2 regions of the Paraburkholderia sp. 32 genome follow, and region 2 is predicted to be linked to the other one. Evidence: riboswitches for the same ligand, from Rfam matches in the RefSeq annotation. Region 2 holds a riboswitch; the other holds the start of a gene.
What was found. A riboswitch is a leader RNA that binds a small molecule or an ion and turns the genes downstream of it on or off. The one in region 2 is predicted to bind thiamine pyrophosphate.

Region 1 (15,896 bases), 930 kb from region 2:
CACCACGCACAGCACGACAAAGACGAAGAACAGGAACTTCGCGATCGCCGCTGCGCCGGCCGCGATGCCGGTGAAGCCGAGAAGACCGGCGATCACCGCGACGATCGCGAAGAACAGTGCCCACTTCAACATGATGGCTTCCTCCCGAAACATTGCATGAACGATCGGGTCCATGCTATCGATGCGCGGCACCGCGCGCATTCCGACGCTCGCCGTTTTTCGTGTGAGAATCCGCTTACATTGGGTTACGACGACATTACGCGCGCGGCTTCGCGCGATGCCGGAGTCGATGCCGGTGTCGATGCCCTCTTTCCGGAGCCGAAAGTGTCGAATCTGCAGAACCCGCCGGAACAAGCTGGCGCGCGCGCCACGGCGCGGCTCGCCGAGTGGATGCGCAATCGCAGCTGGGCGATCGCGATGACGGTGGCGATCGTGATCACGGTGGGAGGCCTCGTGATTCTGGAGACCGCGCGTCAGCGCATCACCGCCGAGTATGAGACCGCGCTTGAAGCGCGCGACGTCACCGTGCGACTGAGCACACTCGCGAGCGAGCTGTCGCGCCTCACCGCGCAACAAAACCAGTTTCTTCTGACGAAGGACGACGCATCCGCCCACGCGTTCTGCGCGAGCGCCGCGCGCATCCGCGACACCACGCAGCAGTTGGACCGCTTCTATCGCGGCGGCCGCGCGGACAGCGCGGAACTCGCGAGCTTCACGCAGATTCTCGCGCTGATCGACGCGCGCATCGGTGCGGGCGCCGCCGCGATGCAGCACGCCGCGCCGCATCCGCTCGATCTCGGCGCATGCGGGAGCGCGAGCGACGTCAATCCGGCGGACGCGTCGTTGATCGACAGTACGCTCGCGCTGCTGCGCGACAACGAGGAGCGCCGCGCTCAGCACGCGCTGGCCGCGAGCCGCGCCGACCAGCGGCTGTCGACACTGTGCGCGGCGGGTCTGTCGGCGCTGAACATCGTGCTGTTCATTCTGCTGTTTCGCAATCTCGGCATCCAGATCGACCGGCAGGCGCGCGCGCAGCGTCAGTTGATCACGCAGCAGGAGGAACTCGACCAGCTCGTCAACGAGCGCACGCGGCAGCTCGAAGCGCTCGGCTGGCATCTGCAGGCGGTCAGCGAAAACGAAAAGACCCAGCTCGCGCGCGAGTTGCACGACGAACTCGGCGCGATTCTGACCGCATGCCGGATGGACGTCGCATGGGCGCGCCGCAAGCTGAAGGACAGCGAGCCGGACATCGCCGACAAGCTGCAGCGCGCGCTCGCCAATCTCGACCAGGGCATCGCGTTGAAGCGGCGCATCATCGAGGACATGCGGCCGACCGTGCTGGCCAATTTCGGGCTCGTTACCGCGCTGCGCACGCTCGCCGACGAAGCCGCGCAGCGCAACAACTGGACGCTCGAGCTGCACCTGCCCGCCGACGATATCCAGCTCGACGAGCAGACCGAAATCGCGCTGTTTCGGGTCGCACAGGAATCGCTGACGAACGCCGCCAAGTACGCGCGGGCCTCGAAGGTCGGAATCGCATTGCGGGTCGGCGACGGCGAGGTCGCGCTGCATATCGCGGACAACGGCGTCGGCATCATGCCGGCCGACCTGAAGCGCACACATACGCACGGCCTGCTCGGCATGCGTCAGCGCGTGGCCGCGCATGGCGGGCGCTTCGACATCCGCCGTGGCGCGCAAAACGGCACCGACATCGACGTCGTGATGCCGAGCGCGAGCGCCGCGACGCCTTCGGTCGACCAGCCGCTGACGTCGCCGGCCACGCCGCCCACTTCGTCGCAAAGCCCCGTCTGACAGATGCTCGCCGCAGCGCCCCCAAGCCGTTGTAGGAGTGCGCCGACGCAAACACCGGAGCACGCCTACGACAAAATCGCCGCACGGCCGACAGCGCCGCCCCCGCCCTTTTTTTACCATGCAAACAGGCCGGTTCGAAACCGGATCGAGACCTGATCGACTGGCATGGCCCCGGTCGGACGACATCAACCGATGCATTCTCGACAAGGAGAAGTTTCATGACTCGACTGATCGCTTTGCTAGTGCTCGCAGGAACTGCCATGCTTGTCACCGGCTGCAACACGATGGCGGGCGCTGGCGAAGATATTTCGAAGGGCGGCCACGCCATCACGAACGAGGCGGATAAGGCGAAATAAGCCGGCACATGGCAGCAGGATTTGCAAAGCCCGTCGCGGGATGCTGCTGCGGGCTTTTTTTCGTGAATGATTGCGTGCTGGCTGGCACTCGACGCGACGCGTTTTCAGAACGCGATGAAACGGCACGGCGATCCGCGAGGGCGCGGAGCTGGCGACAAGGCTTTGACAGCGGGCGCGCGGTTCGACGAGAACCGCGCCGCTATCAGGCGCTGCGCTTCTTCCGGTAATCGAACCAGAAAGACATGCCGACGCTGATCAGAATCACGATCGTCGCGATTACGGTCGAGCGGGTGACCGGCTCGCCGAGCAGCAGCGCGCCCAGCGCGACCGCGACGACCGGATTCACATACATGCAGCTGCTCGCGATGATCGGGCTCGTGTGGCGAATCAGATAACCGTAGGCGACGTACGCCGCCATCGTCCCAATCAACATCAGATACAGGAACGCGACGAGAGGCAGAAAATGCAGCTCGAGCATCCGCTCGCCCGACGCCCATGCGACCAGCGTCGACATCGCGCCGCCGAGGCCGATCTGCAGCGAGGTCGACAGAAACAGGTCCGACGGCAGCTTCAGCTGCCCGGCCAGATGCGCGCCGCCGGCCCAGAACAGCGCGCCGCACAGAATCGCGAGACTGCCGCCCGTCGAGCCCGGCGTGCTGTCGCCGTGACTCAGAATCACGATGCCGGCGAGCCCCAGCCCGACCGCGAACCATTCGCCGCGGCCGATCTTGCGTCCGGCGACGACCGCGATCACGGTCGCGAACAGCGGCACGGTCGCGACCATCACGGCCGCGGTGCCGGTGCCGACCGTGCGCATGCCGTAGGCGAGCATGCCGCTCGACAGACCCACCAGCATGGTGCCGACGAGGCCCGCGTTGCGGATTTCGGCGAAGCTCGGCCAGATCGGCTTGCGGCGCGCGGCGAACACGAACAGACCGATGCCGGCGAACAGGTTGCGCAAGCCCGACATCAGCAGCGGCGGGAACGAGCCGAGCGCGACGTGCACGCCGAGGTACGTCGAGCCCCACACCAGATAAACGACGGCAAGCGCGAGCGCGATCCGCCCGTTGCGCGACTGCGGCAGACGCAGCGGCCAGCCGCGCGGAGAAAAAGCTGAACGTTGCAGCGACATGCTTCAGTCCGCCGTCGCCACTCGACCCGCGCGATGCGCTCGATGCCCGCGAGGCGCCGAGCCTGCGTCGATACCTTTCGGGCGGGATGGCGGGCACCGCATCGGCGATGCGGTCGGACGGGCGAGGCTGGCGGACATGTCGGTGGAACGGGAAGACGATGGGCGGCGCCGGAAGCGCCAGAAACGGCGGTGGCGGCCGCGTCGGTCAAAACGACACGATGCAACGCGGCCGCGCTGCGCGGCCGCAAGCTTGGCAAAGCCCCGGCGCGCACCGCATTATGCAGTAAGCGCCGAGAACGCCACGCGAGAGAATCGTAACTTTTGGGTTTCCTGCAACAGAAAAGCCGGGGACGCATCCCCGGCTTGCGGTGTCGGATCCGTTCGATGCGCGGCCGTGCGTCGGCAGGATCGCTAAGCGCCCTCGGCGCCGACTCAGTTGCCCATCGCGCCCGACGCCTCGTGTTTCATCGCGTCGCCGCCCTTTTTCATCGAGCCGTGCTTCATCGTGTCCTTTTTCATGCCGTCCTTCGACATGCTGTCTTTGGACATCGAATCTTTCGACATCGCATTCTTCGACATCTCATCGTTCGACATCGCGCCGCTCGCCTGCGCGAAGGCCGTGCCGCCGCTTGCCAGCATCAACAACGCGATCGTGGTAACTGCAATCTTCTTCATGGGATGACTCCTTGGTGGTGGATGAATCGAAGCCGGCGAGAGCCGGCGTGCTTCCGAAGCCGCTGCCGCAAGCGCGCGTGCGCCCGCATGCGTCAGGAGCCTCCGAACCAGTTGTAGCCCTGGTCGACCCAATAGCCGCCGGGATACGTGTTGGTGACGAATATTTCGACGATGTGCTTCGGATTCTTGTAGCCGAGCTTGGTCGGCATGCGCAGCTTCATCGGGTAGCCGTATTTCGCGGGCAGCCGTTCGCCGTCGTAGGAAAACGTCAGCAGCGTTTGCGGATGCAAAGCGGTCGGCATGTCGATGCTTTCGTAGTAGTCGTCCGCGCATTTGAAGCCGACGTACTTCGCCGTCGTGTCCGCGCCGACGCGCCGCAGAAAATCGCCGAATGGCGTGCCGCCCCAGCGGCCGATCGCGCTCCAGCCTTCGACGCAGATATGTCGCGTGATCTGCTCGCCATGTGGCAGCGCGTACAGCTCGGGCAGCGTCCACACGCGCTGGCCGGTCACGAGACCGCTCAGCTTCAATTGATAATCTGAGCCGTCGACGTGCGGCACGTCGTCGATGCCGTAGTACGCGTTGAAGGGAAACGGCCGCGTGATCTGCGCTTCGGTGTAGGTCGGCGCGAGCTGCTTCGGATCGAACAGCGCGGCCTGCGCGCGATCGTTCAGCCGCGACACGGCTGTCAGGAAACGGTTCACGGAAGCGTCGTCGGTCAACGAGCAGCCGGTCAGCATCGACAGGCCGCCGAGCGTCAAGAGCTGCTTGCCGAACAGGCGTCGCGACGGCATCGCCAGTTCGCGCTTCGCATCGAGCAGGATCGATGCGCGGTCGAGCTTGTGGCTCACACGATGTGTGGATGGGTCCGCTGGTTTCTCTATCGGCTTGTTCATGATTCGGTATCCGTTTGGAATTCGCGTTGCGATTTCATGAGCGTGAGCATGCGCATGGGTAGCCGCGGGCTCAACGTCCGCGCAACATCGCGAGCAACGAGCGCGGCACGAGCGCGACCATCGCCAGATGCACGGCGAGAAACGCGGCCAGCAGCGACATCGCGCTGAAGTGCACGATGCGCGCGTTGTCATAGCCGCCCATCAGTTCGCGCAGCAGCGGAAACTGCACCGACTTCCAGATCGCGAGCCCCGATAGCACGAGCACGATCAGATCGGCGATCGCGAACAGGTAGGCGAATTTCTGCACCGCGTTGTAGACGCGCAGATCGCCATGCGACAGCTTCCCGCGCAACGCGGCGACGAAATCGCGCAGTACCGCGCGCGGCGTCAGCGGCAGGAACTTGCGCACGAAGCGCCCGCTCGCGAGATTCAGCGCGATATACATGAGACCGTTGAACACCAGCAGCCACATCGCCGCGAAGTGCCATTGCAGCGCGCCGCCGAGCCAGCCGCCCAGCGTGATCGCGGTCGGGAAGCTGAACGCCGGGAAGATCGGCGACGCGTCGTAGATGCGCCAGCCCGACAGCATCATCACGATCGCGGCGAGCGCGTTCAGCCAATGCGTGATGCGCAGCCACAGCGGATGAATGGCGCCGCGCTTCGGCGCGGCGGGCGCGGCGGGTGCGCTGGGGCGCAAGGCGTGGGGTGTGGACATGGGGCTCTCCTCGAGCAGCGGTAGTGAATGCGGCGCGCGCGAGGTCGATCAACGGCACGCGGGAAGGTCGGTCGCTTGCAGCACGTCGCCGCTCGCGTCGCTTTCGACGAACGCGACCACGCCGAAGCGGTCCGCGGCGTTGGCGCTCGGATCGGCTTGCGCATCGACGCTCGCAGCGTGTACATCGATGTCCTGATGAATCCGCGTGTGACCGGAGACGAGCGGCACGGGCCCGAACCAGGCGCGCACGACGCGCTCGTGATGCAGCGTCGCGCCGCGGTTTTCGCCCGCGCCGACCTGCGTCGTCAGCGCGTTCTCGTAGATCGCGAGATAGGCGCTCAACGCACCCGTGGCGGCGGCTGCCGTCGTGCTGAACTGCGCATCGACATCGAACGCGCCGGGCGCACGCGGGCTCAGCGCAAGTGCGACGCTCGCCTGGGCGGGTTCGGCGACGAGCTCGTCGATGCGGCGCTCGAAACTGCCGCGTTGCGACCAGTCGCGCAACTCGCGGCCCGCAACGAACACTTCCGGCGTATAGACCGTGTGCGCGCCCGCGAGACGCGTCAGCGTTTGCTGACGTTCCGTGAAGCGATGCTGGGAAAAGCGGTCGGTCCAGCCGAGGCTGTTCCAGTAGTCGACGTGCAGCGCGAGCGGCACGATGCCGTGCGCGGCGCCGTCGCTTTTCCATTGACTGAGCCAGCGGTCGGCGGGCGGGCAGCTATCGCAGCCCTCGCTGCTGTACAGCTCGACGAGCGCGACGCGATGCGCGGGGCTGTGCGTGGCGCATAGGGGCCCGGCCGCGTCGGCCGCACTGATGCCAGAACCGCTCAGCAGAAAAAGCGCGAGGCCGACGGCGGGCGTCGAAAAAGTCGTAAAGCGCTGAAGTATCGAGCGATTGTGCGCGGTCGACATGACGTGCTCCGATTGTAATCTGCACGTTTGTCGAGCCGCGCGGCCGGTTATGACAAGCCTCTTTTAATTTTTTTCCGGCGCGGGATGAGCCAGCCAAAGCTCGCCCGCGACTCAGTCGTAACTGACCACCACCGTCACGCGCGTGTCCGTATCGGTGCGCTTCGCGTTCAGCGACAGCACGCCGCCCGCGCGATCGACCGCGTAGTGGCCGTCGCGGGCCGTCGCGACGCGCCCGGTGCCATCGACGAAACGCGCCGCCACCAGATCGCGCGACTGCGTGCCGCCGTTCACTTCGAGCGCGACATCGGCCCCGCTGACGACGCCCGGCGGCGCGCTGAACGTCACCGTGCGCGAGAAGCGCTGACCCGCCACGCTCGCGCTACCGACGGCGACGCCAGGGGGCGCCGTATCCACGCTGATCTGCATCGGCGGTGCAACGATCATCCCCACGAACCGGATCACGCCGCCCGTCACCGTCGATGCCGCCGGCGCCGCCAGCGGCGCGGCGAGCAATGCCACCACCGCGACTGTGCGACCGAACGTTCGCCACCGCCTGCTTTCCGCTTTCATGTGCACCTCTTTGTCAATCGGCGCGAGTCGCCTCGCGCCATTCACGCGCCATCCCGCGAATCGCTTTGCTGGAGTGCGGCCTTCGCTGCACTTTGTTTAACGGCAATCCTCAGACTGGCTTGAACGCAATGCGGACCACCCCGCTTTCTTCTCGCACCGCACAAAAACGGTCAATCGACGGGCGCGACGTCGCAAACGGAGCTGCGTGAGACAGCGTGCTAACATCGAACTTTCGTCTCGCTGCTGCCGCGCGGCCTCACGCTTTGTCGCCCGGCACCTCTCGATCGCTTTTCCCCAACACCTGGTCGTTTTGCCCGTGACTTCTCTGCGTCGTCCGACTTTCCGTGCTCTCGCCCGCTTGCGCCCATGCCGCGCAGGCGAGTGCGCGCGCGCGGACGTCGCGTCGCACGGCCCCGGCGAGACGTCCCGAACGGTCCCGCTTCACGCCGCCCGGCGCCCTCGCTGACGCAGCCCGCCAATACCCAGGGCCGCGTCGCCGGGCACCGGGCTCTCCCATTCGTCCACTCATCCGCCGACCACCCCATGGGTCGTTGCACGCGGCCATCCATGACCGCCTTATCCGGAGTCCTGATGATGAAGAAGATCAAAACCTGCTACCTGACCGAACTCGACGTGAGCCGCCTCGAGAAATACGCGGCCACCGACGCCAAGTTGCAGCACATGCTCGACGATGTGCTCGAACGCGCGGTGATCGTCGACTCGCACGACATCCCCGCCGACGTCGTCACGATGAACTCGCAAGCGACGCTGATCGACGCAGCGAGCGGCGAACAGATGACGTGGACCGTCGTCTATCCGCCCAACGCCGATTTCGCGCAAGGGCGCCTGAATGTGTTCTCGCCGGCTGGCCTCGCGCTGCTCGGCGCGCGCCGCGGCGAGAGCGTCCGCTTCACGCCACCCAGCGGCGATCAGAAAGTGCTCAAGCTCGACAAAATCCTGTATCAGCCTGAAGCCGCCGACGATTTTTCACTGTAAGGCGGCCGTTCCCTCGCTGTAAGTTGCCTTGTCTGATGCGGTCTCGAATCAAGCATAGGAGATGTCTGGTTTCATCCGGACCAGTTTTTTTGAGTCATTCAGACAGGTTGCCAAACCGCGGGCGGGCGGTGTATCGTGTGCGCTGCTAACGCGGGGGTCCTGCGTAGCGCGGAGCTGGAGGTCCGTGTTGCGTGGGTGAGAAATACCCTTTGAACCTGATCTGGATAATGCCAGCGCAGGGAAGCGTACGGATTTCGCTCCAGCCTCAAGGGCCTCACCTCTCCGCGATTTCCGACTACTTCCATCTCGGTCTCCTGCTTAGCCGCCCCACTTTGTACGGAGACTTACATGAACGCCAATCCGAAGTTTATTTCCGCCGAAGCCCATGTGGACGAGGCCGCCGTCGCGCCGTTGCCGAATTCGCGCAAGGTCTACGTGACCGGCTCGAGCCCGGACATCCGCGTGCCGATGCGCGAAATCTCGCAGGCCGACACGCCCGACAGCTTCGGCGGCGAAAAGAATCCGCCGATCTACGTGTACGACACGTCGGGCCCCTACTCCGACCCGGACGCGGAGATCGACATCCGCGCGGGTCTGCCCGCGCTGCGCGAGGCGTGGATCGAGGAGCGCGGCGACACCGAGCCGCTGACCGGTCTGTCGAGCAGCTTCAGCCGCGAGCGCGCCGCCGATCCGGCCACCGCGCAGCTGCGTTTTCCGGGACTGCATCGCACGCCGCGCCGCGCGATCGCCGGCAGGAACGTGACGCAGATGCACTACGCGAAGCAAGGCATCATCACGCCGGAAATGGAATACATCGCGATTCGCGAAAACCAGCGCCGTGCCGAGTACCTCGAGACCCTGAAGACGAGCGGCCCGAACGGCGCGAAGCTCGCCGCGATGATGGGCCGTCAGCACCCCGGCCAGGCATTCGGCGCGAGCGCGTTCGGTCCGAACGGCCTCACCGAAATCACCGCGGAATTCGTGCGCGAGGAAATCGCGCGCGGCCGCGCGATCATCCCGAACAACATCAATCACCCGGAAAGCGAGCCGATGATCATCGGCCGCAACTTCCTCGTGAAGGTCAATGCGAACATCGGCAACTCGGCGGTGACATCGTCGATCGGCGAGGAAGTCGACAAGATGACGTGGGCGATCCGCTGGGGCGGCGACACGGTGATGGATCTGTCGACCGGCAAGCACATTCATGAAACGCGCGAATGGATCATCCGCAACAGCCCGGTGCCGATCGGCACGGTGCCGATCTATCAGGCGCTAGAAAAGGTCAACGGCAAGGCTGAAGACCTCACCTGGGAAATCTTCCGCGACACGCTGATCGAGCAGGCCGAGCAAGGCGTCGACTACTTCACGATCCACGCGGGCGTGCGTCTGCAATATGTGCCGCTCACGGCGAACCGGATGACCGGCATCGTGTCGCGCGGCGGCTCGATCATGGCGAAGTGGTGTCTCGCGCATCACAAGGAAAGCTTCCTGTACGAGCATTTCGAAGAGATCTGCGAAATCATGAAGGCCTACGACGTGGCCTTCTCGCTCGGCGACGGCCTGCGTCCCGGCTCGATCTACGACGCGAACGACGAAGCGCAACTGGGCGAGCTGAAGACGCTCGGCGAACTCACGCAGATCGCGTGGAAGCACGACGTGCAGGTGATGATCGAAGGTCCGGGCCATGTGCCGATGCAGCTGATCAAGGAAAACATGGACCTGCAGCTCGACTGGTGCGACGAGGCGCCGTTCTACACGCTCGGGCCGCTGACCACCGACATCGCGCCAGGCTACGACCACATCACGTCGGGCATTGGCGCCGCGATGATCGGCTGGTTCGGCACCGCGATGCTGTGCTACGTGACGCCGAAGGAACACCTCGGTCTGCCGAACAAGGACGACGTGAAGACCGGCATCATCACGTACAAGCTCGCCGCGCATGCCGCCGATCTCGCGAAGGGTCATCCGGGTGCGCAGGTGCGCGACAACGCGCTGTCGAAGGCGCGCTTCGAATTCCGCTGGGAAGACCAGTTCAATCTCGGTCTCGACCCGGACAAGGCGCGCGAATTCCACGACGAAACGCTGCCGAAGGATTCGGCCAAGGTCGCGCATTTCTGCTCGATGTGCGGCCCGCACTTCTGCTCGATGAAGATCACCCAGGACGTACGCGAGTTCGCCGCGCAACAAGGCGTCACCGACGACGAAGCGCTGAAGAAAGGCATGGAAGTAAAGTCGATCGAGTTCATGAAGCAAGGCGCGGAGATTTATCAGCGGCAATAAGCGGGTTGCGCGATTCGCGCTAACCAGCACTGCAGTATCGAAGCCCGCCGGCATGGCGGGCTTTTCTTTTCCACCGCATCGAGCAGGCACGTTGCGTGCTGAGAGAAGGAAACATCTGTTTCCAACAACGAGCGGAGTCAGCATCATGAAATCGATCCGTCATCTCGGTACTCGTCTTGGTACGGTCGCAGCCGCCCTTTCACTTGTCGCGGGTCTCGCGGCATGCGGCGACATGTCCCCACGCACACGCGATACCGCGATCGGCGCGGGTGTCGGCGGCGCCGCTGGCGCGGCAATCGGCGGCAGCGGCTTGTCGACGTTGGGCGGCGCGGCGGTAGGCGGCGTCATCGGTAACCAGGTCGGCAAGTGAGCGGCAAGTGAGCGTTGCGTCCGATGACGCGTCCAACGATTCATACAGGACAGCAAACGATTTTTTCGGACCACGATCCGGACTGCCGAGGGCGCCGGATGCGGTGCGCCCTCGTCCCGACAACGCGCGTGGAAATAGGCTGAAATATGCGGTTGCGGTTTTGCCACAGCGCTGCCGCGGCAAGAGCGTAAGCTCCTCATAACGACGTCGCGCAAGGCGGCATCGGTTCATCGAGGAGCGCGCCATGAAGTCCCGCGTCGTCACCCATCTTTGCGTGGTGCGCCTCTCGACGCCACGCGATTCGTCCAGTTTTTCCGCGAGGTTCGCGTGGCCCGCCACCGCGATTTGCGTGCTCGCCTCGAGTCTCTTTTTGGCAGGCTGCTATTACCCCGCCGGCTACTATCCCGCCGGCTATTATCCGTCGTACTATTCGACCGCGCCCGCGACCACAGCCGACCAAACCGCGCCGGCGACCGATCAACAGCAGCCGCCTCAAGCCCAGGCGCAAATGCAGGTCGCACCGCAAGACATGCAGCCCGGTTATGCGGTCCCCGCGCCTGTGTACGCGGCGCCGCCGGTTTATCCCGCCTACTATCCGCCGCCGCCTTATCCCGCTTATTACGGCTACCCCGCCTACTACGGACCGTCGATTGCGATCGGCATTGGCGGTTATTGGGGCGGCCATTGGGGTGGCCATGGGGGCGGCCACTCGCATTGACCTGTCCTCTTTCGTCGCGCAGCGTGCACGCGCCGGCACTTCAACTGCCGGCGCGCGCGCTTCTTCATGAGTCGTTTTTCCGCGCGTATCGCCCTCCACCGCGCATACCCCGCCCGTACTTTCCCGGCTTGACGCGCCGGTAAGGCGCTCTATCCTTGGAAGGTTTCATGCAGCACCCGCTTAAATCGGGCGACGCCGCTTTGTCGAGGCCACTTGCGAGCGTCCGCCGTGTCAGAGCGACGCGCCGTCATGCGCAATCCCCCGCGTCGAATTACACAACAACGAAGGAGACGTGATGTTTCATCAACTACTCACTCCGGTTGGCAATTCGCTTTTTCCGTCGTTCATCGTCGCCGCGCTGCCGATCATCGCCGTGCTCGCGCTGCTCGGCTGGGCGCGCAGGCCCGCGTGGCAAGCGTCGCTCGCGGGACTGATCATCGGTTTGATCGTGGCGATTTTCGTCTGGCAGTTTCCGCTCGGGCTCGCGTTCAACTCGGTCGCGGCTGGCGTCGTGTTCGCGATCTGGCCAGTGATGTGGATCGTGTTCACCGCGATCCTGCTGTACAACATCGCGCAGCGCTCGGGACGCTTCGAGGCCTTTCGCCTGTGGATGATCGACAACCTGCCGAACGACCGGCGCATCGTGCTCGTCGTGGTCGGCTTTTCGTTCGGCGCGCTGCTCGAGGGCATTTCGGGTTTCGGCACGCCGGTCGCGATCACGAGCTCGCTGCTGATCATGCTCGGCTTTCCGACGCTCGAAGCGCTGACCTTCACGCTGATCTTCAACACCGCGCCGGTCGCGTTCGGCGCGCTCGGCGTGCCGATCACGGTGCTCGGCGCGGTCACGCATCTGCCGTCCGATGTGCTCGGCAAGATGGTCGGGCGGCAATTGCCTTTCTTCGCGGTCCTGCTGCCCTTCTATGTGATCGCCGTGTACGCGGGCTTTCGCAACATGCTGCGGATCTGGCCGGTGCTGCTGGTCTCGGGCCTGAGCTTCGCGCTGACCCAGTTCGTCGTCTCGAACTTCATCAACTACAGCCTGACCGACGTGCTGTCGTCGCTGGTTTCGCTGATCCTCACCGTTGCGTTCCTGCGCGTCTGGAAACCCGCCGTCGATCCGAAATTCGCGATCAACGTCGATCGCATCAGCGAGGTGCGCGGCAAGATCGGCGGCGTACAGGGCTGGTATCCGTGGATCATCGTGTCGGTCGTCGTGATCATCTGGACGATCGCGAGGATCTTCACGATCGGCGACATCAAGTTGTCGTGGCCCGGTCTCGACAAGGCCGTGTTCATCACGCTCTACAACACGCCGTACGGCGCGGTCTGGGACTTCCAGCCGCTCGCGACCGGTACCGCGATCCTCGTCGCCGCGCTCATCACGGCGTTCGTCGTACGGCTCTCGCCCGCCGAGTTCGGCAAGGCGATCTCCGATACGTGGGTGCAAACGCGCATCGCGATCCTGACCGTGGCAACGATCGTCGGCCTCGCTTACCTGATGAACTACTCGGGACTCACCTACACGCTCGGTCTCGGCGTTGCGTCGGTCGGGCCGCTGTTTCCGCTCGTGTCGGCGTTCCTCGGCTGGGTGGCGGTGTTCCTGTCGGGCAGCGATACGTCGGGCAATGCGCTGTTCGGCAATCTGCAGGTGGTCGCGGCCAACCAGCTCAATCTGAATCCGGTGCTGATGGCGGCGACCAACTCGTCGGGCGGCGTGATGGGCAAGATGATCTCGCCGCAGAACATCGCGACCGGCGTCGCGACCACCGAATTGAAGGGCAAGGAAGGCGTCGTGTTCGCCAAGACCTTCAAACATTCGATTCTGCTGACGGTGCTGCTTGGCGTGCTCGTCTGGGCGCAGCAGAACGTCCTGCAATGGATGATTCCGCATTGAGGTCGCGCCAGTAACGGCGCAATGCAATTGACATCTTTCGGACGGCCGCCCGCGCATCGCGGGCGCCGTTTCCGATCCCATCCCACTGCCGTTCCGCCTGATCGCAATTTTTCTCACATATCGGCGAGAATTGCTCGTTTGGCGCGCGCCCTCGCAGCGCTTACCATCGACCTCATCGGACGCGGCTGTCTCCCGGATCTTGCCGTTTCATCCTGTACTGAAACGATTCGCGCGATCGCACTGTTACGATGAGCTGGCGTCCCGACTCAACTGCGCGCGGCGCCATTCCAATGAAAACCAGAAACCTGCTGCAACTGCTGATCCTCGCTGCCCTATGGGGCGCATCGTTCCTGTTCATCCGCGTCGGCGTGACCGACTTCGGCGTCGCGCCGCTGATGGCGCTGCGCGTCGGCATCGGCGCGCTCTTTCTCGCGATCGTGCTGATCGCGCGACGGCCGCTGCAACAGTCCGCCACCGTGTTGCGCACGCACGCAGTGCCGCTGCTCGTGGTCGGTATCGTCAATTCGGCGGCACCGTTCTGCCTGTTCGCGTATGCCGAGCTGACACTGTCGGCGGGCGTCACGTCGGTGATCAATGCGTGCGCGCCGCTGTGGGGCGCGCTGGTCGGCTTCCTGTGGCTGCGCGACCGGCTCAGCGCACTGCGCACGCTCGGTCTCGTGGTCGGCTTTCTCGGCGTGCTGATGCTCGTGTGGGATCAGATCGCAGCGCCGGCCGGCTCGGCCGCCTCGCCGCTGAGCGTCGCGCTTGCGGCCGGCGCCGCGCTCGGCGCTACGCTGCTCTACGGCATTGCCGCCAACTACACGAAGCGTCATCTGACTGGCGTCGACGCGCTGACCGTCGCGACCGGCACGATGATCGGCGCGACGATCGTGCTGCTGCCGCTCGCGGTCATCTACTGGCCCGCCGCGCCGATCTCGCTGCGCGCGTGGGGCGCGGTGATCGCGCTCGGCGTCGCCTGTACCGGCATCGCGTACATGCTGTTCTTCCATCTGATCGCGGTCGCCGGGCCGACGCGCGCGATCACCGTGACCTTCGTGATTCCGATCTTCGGCATTCTGTGGGGCGCGTTGTTTCTCGGCGAGACGGTGTCACCCGGCATGCTCGAAGGGTGCGCGGTGATTCTGGTCGGCACCGCGTTGGGGACCGGCGTAGTCAAGCGCTTGCCGTGGATGGGGACGCGGCGCGCGGATACCTGAGCGCACGGAGTCAATCGGCAACCGCGCCGGGTCGCGGCTTGCCGATCCGGTCACGTTACATCGGCTCACGCGCGCGCCGTTCGCGCGTCAAATGCATAGTCAAAAAAAACCGCCCGGATTTCTCCGGGCGGTTTCGTCGTACCGGCGGCGTCGGCCGCGAGGCTCTCGTATCAGTGCAGCTGGTCGGCCATCAGGCTCATGATCTGCTTGGCCTGTGAGCTTTCGTCGAGCTGACCCTTGTCGTCGACCACGGCCACGCGGGTCTGATTCGGCGTCACGGCGCGCACGTTCACGCGATACTGCCTGGCGACCTTCTCCTTCTTGCCGTGGAAGACCTGGCTCCAGAAGCCCTGCTCGGCCGACGACATATCCTTCGGATCGACGTAGCGCACGAAATAGAGGCCGCGGCTCATGTCGCGATCGTCGACCGTGAAATTGCTGCGATCGAGTGCGAGGCCCACGCGCAGCCACGCGCGGTCATACGGCTCGCCGAGCGTGAGTTCGGTCGATGAGAGCTGCGCCGACGTGTTGTTGGCCGAATCCGCGTCCGGCATAGGCGGTTGCGCCGCGAGCGCGACGTTCTGCGCGACAACGGCGGCCGTCGCCGACTTCGCACCCGCCGTCGCCGCGTTCGGCGCGATCTGCGTGCCCGCGGGCGACAGCTCGGCGTTCTGTGTGCCACCCGCGTTGCTACCCGAATCGGCCCGCGCGAGCGAGACCATCAGGCGCTTCAGGTATTCCTGCTCGAGCGCCGGGTCGTTCGGCTTGGGTTGCCACTGGGTCGACTCGTTGTTCGTACCGGTGATCGCCTCACGCATGCCTTTCTGGCTGACGAACACATAGGTGCCGCCGTTCGGCGCCGCTTCGAGACGCGTGCGGAACTTGTTGCGCTCCGAACTCACGTAGCTGTTGCCCATCGCCTTCGACAGCGTGTTGCGGATAAAGCCGTCGTTGATCTGCGCGTGGGTTTCGTTCCAGTCGGTTTCCATCACGCCCTTGTCGCGCTGGTCGACGACGAGCAGGAAGCCCTGCTCCTGCCAGAAGCGGCGGATTTGCGGCCAGGCCTGATCGGGCGTTTTGTTGTCGATCACGAGCCAGCTCTCGGTGCCGTCGCGCTGGATGTGGATGCCCTGGACGGGCGGCACGACCGCGACCGCGTCGCCGGCCGGCGCCTGTGCCTGCACCTGTTTCAGCGTGGACAGCGAGGTTTCGCCGCCCTGCGGCGGCAGCGAACGCTGATCGGCCGTCTCGTCGATCATGTTCGGCGGTACGGCAAGCGATACCTGCTTCGAACGGGAGTCGCTCCTATAGTCGATTTTGGTCGGCGACGAGGTGCCGCAGCCGGCGACCAGC
Region 2 (15,896 bases):
CGAAATCGCACGCGCCGCCGACGTGCTGCCGAGCGGCGCGACATCCTCGACGCTGAACGTGCTCGGCACGAACGACTTCGTCGCGCCCCCGGTCGATTCTCCCGTCGACGCCGTCGCGTTCATGCAGGCGCAGGCGCGCGCGTATGTGACGGGCGGCCCGCAGCGAGCCGCCTATGGCGCGTTGCTCGGCGCGCTCGCCGACGGCACGGGCGCGCAGCTATTCCACTCGAACGCGGGCAAGGATCGCGCGGGCTGGGTCGCGGCGCTGCTGCTCAGCATCGCCAACGTTCCGCTCGACGTGATCATGCAGGACTACCTGCTCAGCAACGTCTATCTCGCGCCATCGATCGCCGCGCAAACCACCACGCTGCGCGCGCAGGAAGGCGCGGCCATCGCGACGGCGAGAGCGCCGTTGCTCGACGTCGACGAGAATTATCTGCAGGCGGGCTTCGACCAGGTGCAGGCGAGCTACGGCACGATGGCGAGCTACCTGACGCAAGGCCTCGGTCTTTCCACGGCGACGGTCGACGCGCTGCGCAATCGGCTCGTGCATTGACGCGCTTCGCTGGCGCGCTTTGGTGGCCTTCCTTACAGCGCAAAAAAAAAGTCCGCCGCAGAGGTGCGGGCGGACCGGGAAGGGCTGCATCAAGGTTGCCGAGGGCGACTATAAGGCCGCAACCCGCGCGACAGTCGATGCGGTAAGGGCAGGTAAGTGTCCGGTCCGCGCCGCGTTTGCCTGCGAGCATCCTTACGACAGCGCCGGGTCCACCGGCAATTCGATCCGCACTTCGAGCCCCCCCTGCGCGTGATTGCGCACGAGGCAGCGTCCACCGCGATCGTGCGCGAGCCGCGCGACGATCGCGAGACCGAGCCCGCAATGGCCTTCGCCGCCGCGCGCGGCGTCGAGCCGCACGAACGGCTTCATCGCCGCGGCAAATGCGGTCGTCGGGAATGCCGGCGCCGTGGTCGCGCACGCTGATCGTCCAATGACGGTCGTTGCACGCGGTCGAGATTTCCACCGGCGGCATGCCGTGTTCGAGCGCGTTGTCGACGAGGTTCGTCACGAGCCGGTCGAGCAGCGTGCGCGGCAGCGTGAACGAGGGGCCGGCGCGCAGATCGAGCGCGAACAGCGGGGTTTCGGCGGGGTCCGCCGCTTCGGCGGTTTCAGCGGCCTCCGCGTAATCGCCCGAGGAAAACTGCTCGCGCAAGAACTCGTCGACTTCGACGGGCGGTCCGGCGTCCGCCGATTGGCCCGCGAATTCGAGGAACTGCTGGACGATGTTGGTCAGGGAATCGACGTCGCGGATCAGGCCCGCGCGCTCGTTTTCGTCGACCAGCACGCTTGCGCGCAGCTTCAGGCGCGTGAGCGGCGCCTTCAGATCGTGCGCGACGCCGGCGAGCATCACCGCCTGGTCGTCGCCGGCTTCGTTCAGGCGCCGCATCATGTCGTTGAATGAGCCGATCAGCTCACGCAGCTCGCGCGGGCCCTGCACCGGCACGGGTTGGGGCCGGCCGCCCGAGCCGAACGCGCGCGACGCATCGGCCACGCGCGACAACGGCCGTTGCATCTGCCACACCGCGAACAACGACAGGATCAGCCCGGCGACCAGCATCGACACCGATTCGATCAGAAAGCGCGGCGGCGGCGGCAGGTCGACCGGCACGACGACCCAGTTCGACTTGCCCGGGACCAGCACCCACAGTTGCGGCGGACGCAGATCGTCGACGGCGATCTGCGTGCCGGCCGGCAGGTTCTCACGCAGGTGCCGGCTCAGTTCGACCACCATATGCTCGTGCGGCTCGCGCAGATGCACGCTGGTCGGCATGTTCCAGGTGGGCACCAGATGCACGCGCATCGCCGGCGCGAGCGCGGCGCCCTTGATCGGCTCGCCGTTGATCGCCTGCAGCACGAGCAGAATGCCGCGCGCGAAGCCGTCGATTTCGTGGCGCGGCGGCTGCATCGTCACCAGCACGAACCAGCTCGCCTGAATCGCGAACAGCACCGCCGCCGACAGCAACGCCATTCTGCCGAACAGCGTGTTCAGCGGATTTCTCATGCGCTCGGGGCGGCCCCGTCCTCGAAGGGTGTGCCGTTGGCGTCGGGCACGAACACGTAGCCCTTGCCGCGCACCGTTTGCACGTAGCACGGGTTCGACGGGTCGTCCTCGATCACGCGGCGCAGGCGCCAGATCGGTACGTCGAGGCTACGGTCGCGGAACGCGAGGTTGTCGCGATGCACGAGATCGTGAATCAGCACGCGCGACAGCACCTTGTACGGATTGTTGACGAAGATCTTCAGCAGCGCGAATTCGCTGTCGCGCAGCGGCAGCTTGGCGTCGTCGCGGCTCAGCGAGCGCGTGGCGAAGTCCAGTTCGAATGGACCGAAGCGATAGCGCTTGCGTGCTTCGGGCGCGCTCGTGGTGGACGGCCCGCGCCGGCGCAACACGGTCTGGATCCGCACGAGCAGTTCGCGCGGATCGAACGGCTTGGTCAGATAGTCGTCCGCGCCGAGCGACAGGCCGACGATGCGGTCGGCCACCGTGCCGCGCGCGGTCACGAAGATCACCGGGATGTCGTCGCCGGCGGCGCGCAACGCGGTGAGCGCGCGCAGGCCGTCGGTGTTCGGCATCATGATGTCGAGCACGACGACCGACGGCCGCTCACGCTCGAGACGACGCTGCAAATGGGTGCCGTCATGCAGCACGGACGCATCGAAGCCGTTCGACTGCAGAAACTTGCAAAGCAGATCGCGTACGACCGGATCGTCGTCGACGATAAGGACCTGTGGATTCATGGCGAAATTCTAGACTGGCCCGCCCGACGCGCGACCGGGCATTTCCTTACCAACGCTTACTGTGTGCCGCTCGGTGCTGGCGGGCTCGCGCCGGGGCGGATCAGCGAAGGTGCAGCGCTTACTTTAGCACTGCCTGATCCGGCTCTGCGCGACGACAGGCACGCGATGACAACAGTTGGCAAGCACTCGAAAGCCCTCGCAAGCCCACGGAACGGATCGTAACAACCGCGCGAAAGCGTGCTTTGCTTCGCCCATCGTCGGCGCCCGCGCGGCGCGATGATTGGTTCCGCAGCAAGTCGCGCCGCACGCCGAACGAGGCCCGCTGCCTCGGACGACGGCGCGCGGCGTTCAACCGACACCGGTGCGCAATGCGCACCTTCGCGAGGTCCATCATGACGATCCACAATACGCTCAGTTCCATGCCTTTCTCCTCGCTGGCGAATAAGCCGGCCACGGAGAAATCCGCCAGTTCAAACTCCACGGGCGCAGCGGCGAAATCGCAGCAGAGCGCCGGGCTAGGGAAGCCTGCACTGCCTGCGCCGGGCACGGGGCTCATCGGCCATCTGCTCAACACGACTGCGTGAATCGGCGAGGTCCGCGTGCCGTTATCCAGAACTACTGAGCAGCGGCGGCGCGCCGTGGCGTGGCTCGTTGCCGGCGCGCTGCTGTTGCCGCTCGGCGGCTGCGGCGCCGCGGCGCTGCCGTGCCGGGTCACGGCGGCGACCCTGAAAGTGCTGCCGGTCGTCGGCCATGCGGCGGCGACGCCTTTCGACATGTGCGCTTCCGCGATCGATTGAATCATGACGCTCACCCGGATGGTTGGTGCACTGATGCTGCTCGGCGGCGTGCTGTCGTGCGCCGCGCATGCACAGCTCGTCGCGCGCAGTGCGAAGGCGGCCAGCGCGGCATCGAATAGCGTCGTCACCGACACGCGGCGGCGCTCGCCGGACGCGCCGTTTTCGTTTCGCGGCGTCGCGCTCGGCATCACGATCGACGAATTCCGTGCGGGCTCGACCGTGCGCGCGACGCCGGTCGGCAGCGTGCCGATCTGCGAGACGGACGTGCAGGCCGGAGCGCTCGGCATGCGGCTGAAGTCGCACGATAGCCTGAGCGTCGCATGCCGCTGGGCGCATCGCGATGATGAACGCTGGGCGGTGTCGCAGGCCGTGGTCGATGGTGCGCCGGCGCTCGAACACGTGATGCGCTTCGCGCGCATCGACGGGCAGGGCGCGCTGCGTCTCTACGAGATGTCGTTCGTGATCGACGAGCTGACCGCGGAGGATCTGCGCGACGCGCTCGAGGATCGTTACGGGCCGCCGCGTCTCGCGACCCGCAACGCGGCGGCGCCGGGCGCGATGCCGATGTACGTATGGGAGAACGCGGTGAGTTCGATCACGCTGTGCTTTCTGCCCGGCAGCCGCAACGGCACGCTCACGTATCTGCTGAAGGGCTCGGATGCGTGGATGAAAGCGGTCGTGCGGCAATGGCAGGCGAGCGGCGCCGACGCGGGCTGACGTTTGCCAGGCAACCCTGATTACCGGTGCGATCCCAACGCCGAAACCGGGCGGTGTCCGGATAGGCCGCCTCACTTCGACTCCTTTCATCCTTTCCGCCACGGAGCCAGCATGACCGCGCTACGTCTCACCCTCGTGCTCGGCTCCGCGAGCTGTCTCGCGGCCTGTTCGAGCGCGCAGACCAGGTCGATCGTCGAAACGCCGATGGCGCCGCCGCTCGCGTCCGCGCCGTTGAACGTCAACACGCAAGGCGCGATCTATCAGGCCGGCGCGCCGTTGCTGCTGTATGAGACGCCGCGCGCGCAGCACGTCGGCGACGTGCTGACGATCCGGCTGTCGGAATCGTATAGCGGCAACAACAGCGCGAGCGCGTCGGCGAACCGCACGAGCAGCATCACCGCGACTGCCGCGGATCAATCGACGAATGCCGCCGCGCGACTCGCCAAACTATTCAACATCGGCTCTGCCAGCACCGACTACAAAGGGCAGGGCAATCTGAGCGACATCAGCGACATGACGGGCACGCTAGCCGTGACCGTGATCGGCACGGTGTCGGGCGGCAATCTCGTCGTGTCAGGCGAGAAGGTGATCGCGATGAGCGGGACCCGCGACCGTCTTCGACTCTCGGGCATCGTCAATCCCAAGGACATCGAAGCAGGCAATTACGTCGCGTCGAGCAAGGTTGCGAACGCGCGCATCGAGCAGGCGGGCCTCGGCATGGTCAACGATGCGATGACGATGGGCTGGCTGCAGAGGATGTTTCTGAGTGTGCTGACGTTTTGACCGTCAGCCCCGGGTCAGCGCGGTGCGCGCGACACCGCGCTGCGCGTTACGTGCGACGCGTGGGCCGCATCAACCGGCTTCGACCATCAGGCGCCGCTAACCGAGCGGCGGCGCAAGCCCGCGTTCGGCCGCGCCGATCTCGCCGTCCGGCACGAACACGTAGCCGTGTCCCCACACCGTCTGCACGTAGCGCGGTTCCGACGGGTCCACTTCGATCAATCGACGCAAGCGCCAGATCGATACGTCGAGACTGCGGTTGCGATGCGCTTCGCTATTGCCGTGCAGTTTTTCGAGCAGCTGCGCACGCGTGAGCACGGTCATCGCGTGCGTGACGAACACCTTCAGCATCGCGAATTCGCTCGAACGCAGCGTGATGCGTTCGCCGTCGCGGCGCAGTTCGCGCGCGGGGAAGTTCACTTCGAAGCGGCCGAAATGATAGGGCGCGCGCTGTTCGGGCGCGCCCGGCGCGATCGAGCCGCGACGCCGCAGCACGGTGCGAATCCGCGCGACGAGCTCGCTCGGTTCGAAAGGCTTGCCGAGATAATCGTCGGCGCCGAGTTCGAGGCCGATCACGCGATCGATCGGATCGGCGCGCGCGGTCAGCAGGATCACGGGAATGTCGTCGCCGGCGACACGCAAGGCGCGCAGCGCGCTGATGCCGTCGAGCTCCGGCATCATGATGTCGAGCACGACGAGCGCGGGACGCTCCTGCTGCAATCTGCGCTGCAACGCCAAGCCATTTTCCAGCATGGCGACCTTGAAGCCGCGGCCGTGCAGATATTCGCTGACGAGCTCGCGTACGACGGGATCGTCATCGACGATCAGGATGGTCTGGTTCATTCAGGTCATCTTAGTGATGCGCACGGGCCGCGCAAAGCGTATACCGCTTTCCAATCCTTTCCCGTGTAAGGCGCTGCAAGCGAAAGCAAAGCCGCAAGCACTCAGTGGGGCGGCGGGAAGGCCTGCGAGGTTTGCAGGGTCTGCTGTTGCTGCGCTTGACGCGGGAAATCGGTCCGATCGACCACCATCCGCTCGATCAGCCCGCCGAGCTTGACCGAGGCCGACGAAAAACGGTCGGTGTTCAGGCCGCCGGTCTGATAGCGCGCGGTGACCAGAATGCGGCCACCCTGGATCAGCGTCAGATCGATGATCGACAGGTACTGGATCGATTCGTCGCTGAACGAGCGGCGGCCATAGTCGATCGCGGCGTCGTAGACGAGCCGCGCTTCGCAGCCGGCCGGCGAGGTGCCCGGATTGTAGACGTCCGAACGAATACCGCGCCGCTCGAGCGCGAGCTGCAGCGCCGGCACGAAATCGCCGACCGACACCGTCGGGTTCACTTCGATGCAGACGTGCCGCAAATCCGCGGGCCGCCCGTTGACGAAGGTCGGCGACGAGTAGTTCGACGCGATCGCGTAGCCGGCCTGGATGACCGAGCCGGTGGCGTCGGCGGCCTGGATCAGCGTCCAGGCGCAGCCGTCGAGCGCGAGCGTCAGCGTCGCGGCGAAGGCGGCGAGGGCGCAACGACGCCGGCATATCAGCGAGGCGACCAGACCCAGGCGCGAATGCCTGGTTGCCGCTGGCGCGCGCACGGTCGGCGACGAGGTCATGAGGCAGCGCCCGATCCCGGTCACGAAATGCGATGGAGCATCAAAAGCAGCGACGGCCGCGCGCTCAGCGCGTCACGCGCAGTCGCAGTTCGTTCTGACCTTGCACGCTCGCGGTGACGTTCACGCGACGGGCGTCGGTGGTCACGACGAAATGCTGGCGCACGGGTGTGTTGACGTCATGCACGACGCGCGGAAAGCAGGCGGCGATGTCGGCGCCGAGTTCTTCGAGCGGATCGTTGATGACGCCGTCGGCTTGCCAGTGCGCGCGCCAGTGGCAGTCGTACGCGTGCGGGCTGGCGCGGCAAGCGTCCGTATTGGAGACGCCCGGCAGTTGCGCGGCGGTCTCGTTTGGCAGTCGCCGGAAATCGCTCGCATCGACGATGTGCGTGAGCGCCGCGCAGATATCGGCGGGTTGGTTCGGCTCGGTCGTTTGCGCGGCATCGACGGCGTTCGTGAGCAGCAGCGCCGCGCCGCAGGCGAGCGCGATGCGCGGGAGCAAAGACGGGAGCAAAGGTGAAACACGGCGAGCGAATGACATGGGCGAGGAGTCCGAAGAGCGGTTGCGATGAAAGACGTGACTGACATCAACGACGGCCGGCGCATGGCGCGGCCCGTACGACTATCGTCGCTGCTCGCCGGCATTTTCAAAGCGCGGAACAGCTTGCGCGCTCCGCAAATGCTTTCGAACTCTTCTCGTGTCTTTCCGGATGTTGCGCCCGGAGGTGCCGGCGCGCAGGCGAGGCTTAACCGAGCGTCAAGCCGCCATCGATGTGAATCACCTGGCCGGTGATGTGGCGTGCCGCGTCGGACAGCAGGAATGCGATCAGCGCGGCGACGTCGTCCGGTTCGGCAACATGACCGAGCGGCGTGGCTTCGGCGGCGTGCGCCCACACGGCCGCGTTGTCGGCGCTTGGGCCGCGATCCTTGCGCGTGTAGCCCGGCGCCACGCAATTGACGGTCACGCCGAGCGGCGCGAGCTCCGCGGCCGCCGTTTTCGCAAGCGCTTCGAGTGCCGCTTTCGCGGCCGCCGTCGCGGCGAATGGCGCATCCGCGCGATAGCGATGCGCGACGAACGAACTCAAGGCGACCACGCGACCGCGCTTCGATGTTTCGAGCGCGGGCATCGCGCGTCGCACGAGCGCGGCGAAGGCGGCTGGCATCGCGGCGAAGGCGGCGCCGAAGGCGTCGGGATCGAGCGCGGCCAGCGTTTGGCGCTGCGCATGGCCGGCGTTCGCGACCAGTTGATCGAGTGCGCCGAAGCTCGCGAGCGTCTGATGGATCACGTGCTCCGCCGCGCCGCGCTCGGCGAGGTCGCCGAACACGGTCGCGCAGCGTGCGCCGCTTGCCGTGCAGTCGGCGGCAACCTGCACGAGCCGTCGACGGGAGGCGTCGTCTGCGCCGCGCGCGTGCAGCATCAACGACGTATGCGGCGCCGCGAGGCGCCGTGCGAGCGCCGCACCGATGCCGGAACCGGCGCCGGTGATCAGCACGACGCGAGCGGCGGTGCCGTGCGCTTCGCTGACGTGAGCGCCGCTCGCGTCGCTCACGCCGCTACCGCTTCGACAGAACGCTCGACGTCGAGCGTTTCGTCATGGAACGCTGCGAGCGATTCGCGATGCGCGACGCTGACGATCGCAGCCTTCGGCAACCGCTCGGTGAACAGCCGATAGAGCCGCGCCTCGTTTTCCGCGTCGAGCGCGCTGGTCGCTTCGTCGAGGAACAGGTAGTCCGGCTTGTGCAGCAGCACGCGCGCGGCGGCGAAGCGCTGCTGCTCACCCGGCGACAGCACGCGAGTCCAGTGCGCCGTTTCCTGCAGACGGTCCGCGTATTCCGACAGATGGCAGGTGATGAGCGCGTCGCGGCATTCGTCGTCGCCATAGGTGTCCGCCGCCGACGGATACGCGAGCGCCGCCTTCAGCGTGCCGATCGGCATGTAGCTGATCTGCGGGATGAACATCATGCGCGCGTTGACCGGTGCGTCGATCGAGCCGTCGCCGAACGGCCACAGGCCCGCGAGCGCGCGCATCAGCGTGCTCTTGCCGGCGCCCGACGGACCGCGCACGAGCCAGCGCGAGCCCGGCCGGATCGCGATATCGCGGATGCGCGACAGTGGGTTGCCATTGGGCAGGGCGAGCTGGAGGCTGTCGGTGGTAAGCGTGTTGCTGTCGACGAAATGCAGATTGATGCCGCCATGTTCCGTGGCCGGCGACACCGATTCCTTCAGACGCGGCGAATGCACGACGCGCTTGAATTCGCGCAACCGGTTCACGGTCGCGCGCCATTCGACGAGGCTCGTATAACTGTTGATGAACCACGAGAACGAATCGCTGACCGTGCCGAACGCGCTCGAAATCTGCATCAGCACGCCGAACGTGAACGCGCCCGCGAAGTAGCGCGGCGAGGCGACGACGATCGGGAAAATGATCGCGATCTGGCCGTAGAAGCTCAGCACGAAGGTGAGGCGCTTCGTGTACTTCATCACCTGCCACCAGTTGTCGCGGATGCGGCCGAACAGCGTGCGCGCGTTCGTCTTCTCGGTTTCCATGCCGTTGTAGAACGCGATCTGCTCGGCGTTCTCACGCAGCCGGATCAAGCCGAAACGGAAATCGGCCTCGACTTTCTGCGCCTGATAGTTGATCGACACGAGCGGATGGCCGACCTTCTGCGTGACGAGCGAGCCGCCCACCGCATACAGCGCCGCGGCCCACACCATGTAGCCGGGGATCTGCAGCGGCATGCCGCCGAGCGAGATGCTCAACGCGCCCGCGAGCGACCACAGGATCGTGATGAACGACACGAGCGTGACGACGGTCGACAGCAGATCGAGCGTTAGCGACAGCGTGGTGGTCGCGAACGACTGCAGGTCGTCGCTGATCCGCTGGTCGGGGTTGTCGGCGAGACGGTCGCGCTCGATGCGGTAGAACGCGCTGTCGTCGAGCCACTCGTTCAGGTAGCGGGTGGTCAGCCACTGGCGCCAGCGGAAGCCGAGCATCTGGCGCAGATAGCGTCCATACACGGCGAGGATGATGAAACCGAACGCGAGTCCGGTAAAGATCATCAGCAGGTGCGGGAAGTCGTGGACGTTCTTCGCCTGCAGCGCGTTGTAGAAGTCCCTGCTCCAGCTATTCAGGCGCACGTTGATCCAGACGACGAGCAGGTTCATCACGATGATCGTGACGAGCAGCCCCCACGCGATGCCTCGTTCCTCGGAAACCCAGTAGGGCTTGATCAGGGTCCACGCGGAGACCTTTTCGTCGGGCGGCAGCGCGGGGCTGGCGGAAGTATGTGGTGTCATGAGCGTCCTGATGAAGTGCTGACCCGAAGTGCCATTCCGGCGTACGGGTCCGATCTGGTTGACCCATGTCGGGCGATCCCGCGAACAGCAGGCCTCTTTGCGAGGGCGTGGCTGCCGCGGGTCTGCGATACCTGGCCGGGCATCGCGCCATCACGCTCGATGAACGCGAGTCCGGACGGGCGCCCGATTCTGGCGTGACGCCCTTAAGCGAAAATTAATTTTCGGGGCCGGCATCCGCTGGGGTGCCGCCGCCACGCATGCGGCCACGAGCGCCGCGCGCACCGCGTTTTTGCGGCACTGGTCACGGCATTGTGCCAGAGCGCCGGGCCGCTTCGCACCGGCATCTCGATAGACGGTGCCAGATCAAAATTGGGGTGGCGACCGTGGAGCGCTGGTTTGCGGGCGCCGCGCCTTTTATGGTCTAATGACCTTCGACGAAACAGGGGTGCTTCGCCCACAGGCGGCATGACTTTCATGCCGGGGCGGCGAGGCTGAGAGAGACCCTTTGCACCCGATCCGGGTAATACCGGCGCGGGAAGTTTCCGGAAGCAACCGTCTTCCATTCCCCGCCGGGCGGCGAGCGCAGCTCACATGTGCACGTCGTGACCGGCCGGCTTCACCCGCCGGTTTCGTCCTGGGTACGTGCGTTTTTGGCCGTACGGAAAGGACTCGATGACCGCCTATTCTTCAGACATGCATTTTTCCGTTCGTCACGCCGCCTCGGGTGAGCCGTGCCGTTTTGGTTTTGCCCACCGCAGTCGAACGGAGCGCGCGCGATGAACCGTCCCGCCCGACCCGATTTCGCCGTGCTCGGCGGCGGCCTGTGCGGCCGCCTGGTCGCGTGGCGCCTCGCTGGCGACGGGCATCGCGTGGCGCTCTACGAGCGCGGCGATGCCACCGGTTCGCAGGCTGCCGCGTGGGTCGCCGCCGCGATGCTCGCGCCGCTGGCAGAGGCCGCGAGCGCCGAGCTGCTGATCACGCGGCTTGGCGCGAGTTCGCTCGAAAGCTGGCCGCGCGTGCTTGCCGAACTGCCGGAGCCGGTGTTTTTCCAGCGCAACGGCACGCTCGTCGTCTGGCATCACGCGGATCGCACCGAGGCGCCGCTATTCGAGCGGCGCGTGCGTGCGAACGCGCCGGCCGAGTTGCTCGACGGCGGCTTCGTCGCGTTGGCGGGCGCGCAGCTCGGCGCCGCCGAACCCGCGTTGGCCGGCCGCTTCAGCCAAGGCTGGCTGCTGCCGCGAGAAGGCCAGCTCGACAACCGCCAGGTGCTGTCCGCGCTCGCGGCCGGGCTTGCCGAGCGCGGCGTCGACACGCACTGGAACACGCCGATCGACGACGCGTCGCTGCCCGAGGCCGGCATCACCATCGATTGCCGCGGGCTCGGCGCGAAGCCGGTGCTGCCGACGCTGCGCGGCATCCGCGGCGAAGTTGCGCGCGTGCATGCGCCTCACCTGCAGCTGACGCGCCCGGTGCGGCTACTGCATCCGCGTTACCCGCTGTATATCGCGCCGAAGCAGAACGGCCTCTACGTGATCGGCGCGACCGAGGTGGAGGGCGAGGACATGTCGCCCGTCAGCGTGCGTTCGGCGCTCGAGTTGCTGAGCGCGGCGTTTTCGGTGCACCCGGGCTTCGGCGAGGCGCGCATTCTCGAGCTGAATTCGCAGTGCCGGCCGACCTTGCCCGATCATCGCCCCGCGCTGCTGTGGGACGGCGCGCGCACGCTGCGCGTGAACGGCCTGTACCGGCACGGCTACATGATCGCGCCCGAAGTCGCCGACGAAGCCGTGCGCTTCGCGAGCGCGCTGCTCGACGGCCGCGTCGGTGATGCCGACGCATTCGCCGGCTGGCGGCGCGACTCACGCTGGAGCGAGCTGTTCCAGCAGCATTTCGCGCGCGAGCCGGCCCGAGCGTAGCGGCCAACGTGCCGCGCGCGATGCCGCTTGCGCCATCGATTGAACCGTATTCGAACACCATGGACATTCATATCAATCAGAAGCCGTTGTCGCTGCCCGAGGGCGCGACTGTCGCCGATGCGCTCGCCGCCTTTGGCGCGCGTCCGCCGTTCGCTGTCGCGCTCAACGGCGATTTCGTCGCGCGTGCGCAGCATGCGGCGCGCGCGTTGCAAACGGGCGACCGGCTCGACGTCGTGCAGCCGGTCGCGGGCGGCTGAGCGCGACCGCGCCAGCCTCTCGCTTACCGAACGCAACAACCGTCGCCGAAAACCCATTGCCGCAACGCGGTCGGTTCTAGCCGCGAGGGCAAACCAGGATGATGCAAATGACTTCTCACGAGACCGCCGACGCGCTGACGCTATACGGTCAAACTTTTGCAAGCCGCGTGCTGCTCGGCACATCGCGCTATCCGTCGCTGCAATCGCTGTCCGACTCGATCGACGCCGCGCGCCCCGGCATGGTGACGGTCGCGCTGCGCCGTCAGATGAACGAGGGCCACGCCGAAGCCGGCTTCTTCGATCTGCTCAAGCGCCATGGCGTGCCGCTCTTGCCGAACACGGCGGGTTGCCTGAGCGTCGGTGAAGCGGTGACGACCGCGCACATGGCGCGCGAAATCTTCGAGACCGAGTGGATCAAGCTCGAACTGATCGGCGACGACTACACACTGCAGCCCGACCCGGTCGGCCTGATCGAAGCCGCCGCGCGGCTCGTCAAGGATGGCTTCAAGGTGCTGCCGTACTGCACCGAAGATCTGGTGATCGGCCGCCGTCTGCTCGACGCCGGCTGCGAGGCGCTGATGCCGTGGGGCGCGCCGATCGGCACCGGCAAGGGCGTGATCAATCCATACGGGCTGCGCGTGTTGCGCGAGCGGCTGCCGGACGTGCCGCTGATCGTCGACGCCGGGCTCGGCGTGCCGTCGCATGCGGCCCAGGTGATGGAGTGGGGCTTCGACGGCGTGCTGCTGAACACGGCCGTGTCGCAGGCGACGCACCCCGACGCGATGGCGCGCGCGTTCGCGCTGGGCGTCGAGGCGGGTCGGCAAGCGTATCTCGCGGGCCCGATGGCCGAGCGCGAGAGCGCGCACGCGAGCACGCCGGTGATCGGCATGCCGTTCTGGCATCAGGATGGAGGTGCCGCATGACTCAGTCGTTGACGCTGAAGGACCGCGATCTGTTCTGGCCGACGGCCGACGAACTCATCGAAGCCGCCGAGCGCATCCGCGCACGTCTCGGCGACTGGCCGCCGACGCACGCGCCGTGGCGCATCTGCCTGATCGCACCCGACGAACCGAACGGTGGCGACCTGATCGTAACCGCCGACGCACAGCAGCACGGCGAGCAGATCGCGCGCTGGCTGATGCGGGGTGCGGGCGTGATCGTCGCCGCGGAAAACCGCGCGACGCTGCATCTGGGCGGCGAGAAGTACGGCCTCGAAGGCCATCTGGCGGAAGACTGGATTCCCGCGCTTGCCGCGTTCCTCGACTGCGGTTTCGATCCGCACGACGCGCTGGTGCTCGCGCTCGCGTGGCGCGATGGCGACGAGACCCGCGCCGACGATGCTTTCCCGGCCGACCTCGCTCGCTTTCCGCGCCTTACCGACCTGCCGGCGGCACCCGCCAAGGCGTTCCCGCGCTGCCCGGCAAGGCTCGGCCTGTATCCGGTGTTGCCGACCGCGGACTGGGTCGAACGGGTGGTCGGCTTCGGCGTGAAGACGGTGCAGTTGCGCCGCAAGTCGGCCGAACCCGCCGACGAGCTGAAGCGCGAAATCGCGCGCTGCGTGGCGGCCGGCCGCGCGCACGACGCGCAGGTGTTCATCAACGATCACTGGCAGGCGGCGCTCGAGGCGGGCGCGTACGGCGTGCACCTCGGCCAGGAAGACGTGCATAGCGCGGATCTGTCCGCGCTGGCTGACGCGGGCATCCGCTTGGGGCTGTCCACTCATGGCTTCTACGAGATGCTGAAGGCGCTGCATTTCCGGCCGAGCTACATTGCATTGGGCGCCGTGTTCCCGACCACGACCAAGGTCATGCCGACCGCGCCGCAGGGCTTGCGCCGCCTCGCACGCTATGTGCGGCTGCTCGACGGCGTGGTGCCGCTCGTCGCGATCGGCGGGATCGATCTGCAGGTGCTGCCGGACGTGCTCGCGACCGGCGTTGGCTGCGCGGCCGTGGTGCGCGCGGTGACGGAAGCGGCCGACCCGGCCGCGGCCCTTTCTGCACTGCAACACACGTTTACGCAATAATCGTCAGGCATAGTCAAGGAACGGGGCACCTCACGGCAGCTTTTGCACGATGGCCCTATAATTCGGCCTTCCCTGTAAAAGGATTGTCAGTTTGGTGCCTTCCTATCCCGAGACCTTACTCGAGCTGCGCGACGTCGACTTCGGTTACGGCGACCGGCTCGTCCTGTCGAATCTGAATCTGCGCTTTCGTCGCGGTCAGGTCGTCGCGGTCATGGGCGGCTCGGGTTGCGGCAAGACCACGGTGCTGCGGCTGATCGGCGGCCTCGTGCGCGCCCAGCGCGGCCAGGTGCTGTTCCATGGCGAAGACATCGGCGAGCAGACGCGCGAAGGCCTTTACGCGCTGCGCCGCAAGATGGGCATGCTGTTCCAGTTCGGCGCGCTGTTCACCGACATGTCGGTGTTCGAAAACGTCGCCTTCTCGCTTCGCGAGCATACCGATCTCCCCGAAGAACTGCTGCGCGACCTCGTGCTGATGAAGCTCAACGCGGTCGGTCTGCGCGGCGCGCGCGACCTGCTGCCGTCCGAGATTTCCGGCGGCATGGCGCGACGCGTGGCGCTCGCGCGCGCAATCGCGCTCGACCCCGAACTGATGATGTACGACGAGCCGTTCGCCGGTCTCGACCCGATCTCGCTCGGCATCACCGCGAACCTGATCCGCACGCTGAACCGGGCGCTCGGCGCCACGTCGATTCTCGTCACGCATGACGTGCCGGAATCATTCGCGATCGCCGACTACGTGTACTTCCTGTCCAACGGCGGTGTGCTTGCCGAGGGCACGCCCGACGAACTGCGCGCGTCGACCGATCCGACCGTGCGGCAGTTCATCGACGGCGCGCCGGACGGCCCGTTCAGATTCCACTATCCGGCGCAGACGCCGCTCGCGGCGGACTTCGGCATCGGCGGAGGCCAGTCATGATCAGTACGATCGGTCGCTCGGTCATCACCGGGCTCGGCACCGCCGGCTACGCGACGCGCTTCTTCCTGCGGCTCGTGCTCGAATTTTTCCCGCTGCTGCGCCGCCCGCGTCTTGTCACGAAGCAGATCCACTTTGTCGGTAATTATTCGCTCGTGATCATCGCGGTGTCGGGGCTGTTCGTCGGCTTCGTGCTCGGGCTGCAGGGCTATTACACGCTGAACCGTTATGGCTCCGAGCAGGCGCTCGGGTTGCTGGTCGCGCTGTCGCTCGTGCGCGAGCTCGGGCCGGTCGTGACCGCGCTGCTGTTCGCCGGGCGCGCGGGCACGTCGCTGACCGCCGAAATCGGCCTGATGAAGGCGGGCGAGCAGCTCACCGCGATGGAAATGATGGCCGTCGATCCGGTCAAGGTCGTGATCGCGCCGCGCCTGTGGGCCGGCATCGTGTCGATGCCGATCCTCGCCGCGATCTTCAGCGCGGTCGGCGTTCTGGGCGGTTACGTGGTGGGCGTGCTGCTGATCGGCGTCGATGCCGGCGCGTTCTGGTCGCAGATGCAAAGCGGCGTCGACGTGTGGCGCGATGTCGGCGCCGGGGTCGTCAAGAGTGTGGTGTTCGGCCTCGCGGTGACCTTCGTCGCGCTGTTTCAGGGCTACGAGGCGAAGCCGACGCCGGAAGGCGTGTCGCGCGCGACGACCCGCACGGTCGTGTACGCGTCGCTCGCGGTGCTCGGGCTCGATTTCCTGCTGACCGCACTAATGTTCAGCTAAGACCGCGCAGCATGCCGGCTGCCGGCG

Region 1: it holds a riboswitch for thiamine pyrophosphate, as region 2 does, so the genes downstream of both, thiC (phosphomethylpyrimidine synthase ThiC) here and OKW26_RS32280 (FAD-dependent oxidoreductase) in region 2, are expected to answer to the same signal.

What each region holds. Positions count from the first base shown of each region.
Region 1 is NZ_JBNDKD010000003.1:1,119,826-1,135,721, forward strand. Features, by position in the region: gene OKW26_RS27765 (DUF1328 family protein) at 1-132, opposite strand, end outside; gene OKW26_RS27770 (sensor histidine kinase) at 157-1,812, shown strand; gene OKW26_RS27775 (entericidin A/B family lipoprotein) at 2,031-2,168, shown strand; gene OKW26_RS27780 (EamA family transporter) at 2,371-3,300, opposite strand; gene OKW26_RS27785 (pentapeptide MXKDX repeat protein) at 3,733-3,975, opposite strand; gene OKW26_RS27790 (molybdopterin-dependent oxidoreductase) at 4,068-4,871, opposite strand; gene OKW26_RS27795 (cytochrome b/b6 domain-containing protein) at 4,942-5,586, opposite strand; gene OKW26_RS27800 (DUF1223 domain-containing protein) at 5,635-6,498, opposite strand; gene OKW26_RS27805 (hypothetical protein) at 6,610-7,068, opposite strand; gene OKW26_RS27810 (GreA/GreB family elongation factor) at 7,660-8,064, shown strand; TPP riboswitch at 8,207-8,324, shown strand; gene thiC (phosphomethylpyrimidine synthase ThiC) at 8,413-10,344, shown strand; gene OKW26_RS27820 (glycine zipper 2TM domain-containing protein) at 10,490-10,714, shown strand; gene OKW26_RS27825 (hypothetical protein) at 10,959-11,432, shown strand; gene OKW26_RS27830 (L-lactate permease) at 11,728-13,326, shown strand; gene OKW26_RS27835 (DMT family transporter) at 13,617-14,543, shown strand; gene bamC (outer membrane protein assembly factor BamC) at 14,714-15,896, opposite strand, start outside.
Region 2 is NZ_JBNDKD010000003.1:2,054,553-2,070,448, reverse strand. Features, by position in the region: gene OKW26_RS32340 (tyrosine-protein phosphatase) at 1-556, shown strand, start outside; partial or broken gene OKW26_RS32335 (ATP-binding protein) at 749-2,057, opposite strand; gene OKW26_RS32330 (response regulator) at 2,054-2,794, opposite strand; gene OKW26_RS32325 (hypothetical protein) at 2,913-3,350, opposite strand; gene OKW26_RS32320 (DUF6726 family protein) at 3,394-3,591, shown strand; gene OKW26_RS32315 (hypothetical protein) at 3,595-4,308, shown strand; gene OKW26_RS32310 (flagellar basal body L-ring protein FlgH) at 4,420-5,091, shown strand; gene OKW26_RS32305 (response regulator) at 5,188-5,931, opposite strand; gene OKW26_RS32300 (hypothetical protein) at 6,033-6,701, opposite strand; gene OKW26_RS32295 (hypothetical protein) at 6,766-7,239, opposite strand; gene OKW26_RS32290 (SDR family NAD(P)-dependent oxidoreductase) at 7,445-8,248, opposite strand; gene OKW26_RS32285 (ABC transporter ATP-binding protein/permease) at 8,245-9,996, opposite strand; TPP riboswitch at 10,428-10,551, shown strand; gene OKW26_RS32280 (FAD-dependent oxidoreductase) at 10,773-11,909, shown strand; gene thiS (sulfur carrier protein ThiS) at 11,969-12,166, shown strand; gene OKW26_RS32270 (thiazole synthase) at 12,274-13,089, shown strand; gene thiE (thiamine phosphate synthase) at 13,086-14,189, shown strand; gene OKW26_RS32260 (ABC transporter ATP-binding protein) at 14,281-15,105, shown strand; gene mlaE (lipid asymmetry maintenance ABC transporter permease subunit MlaE) at 15,102-15,869, shown strand.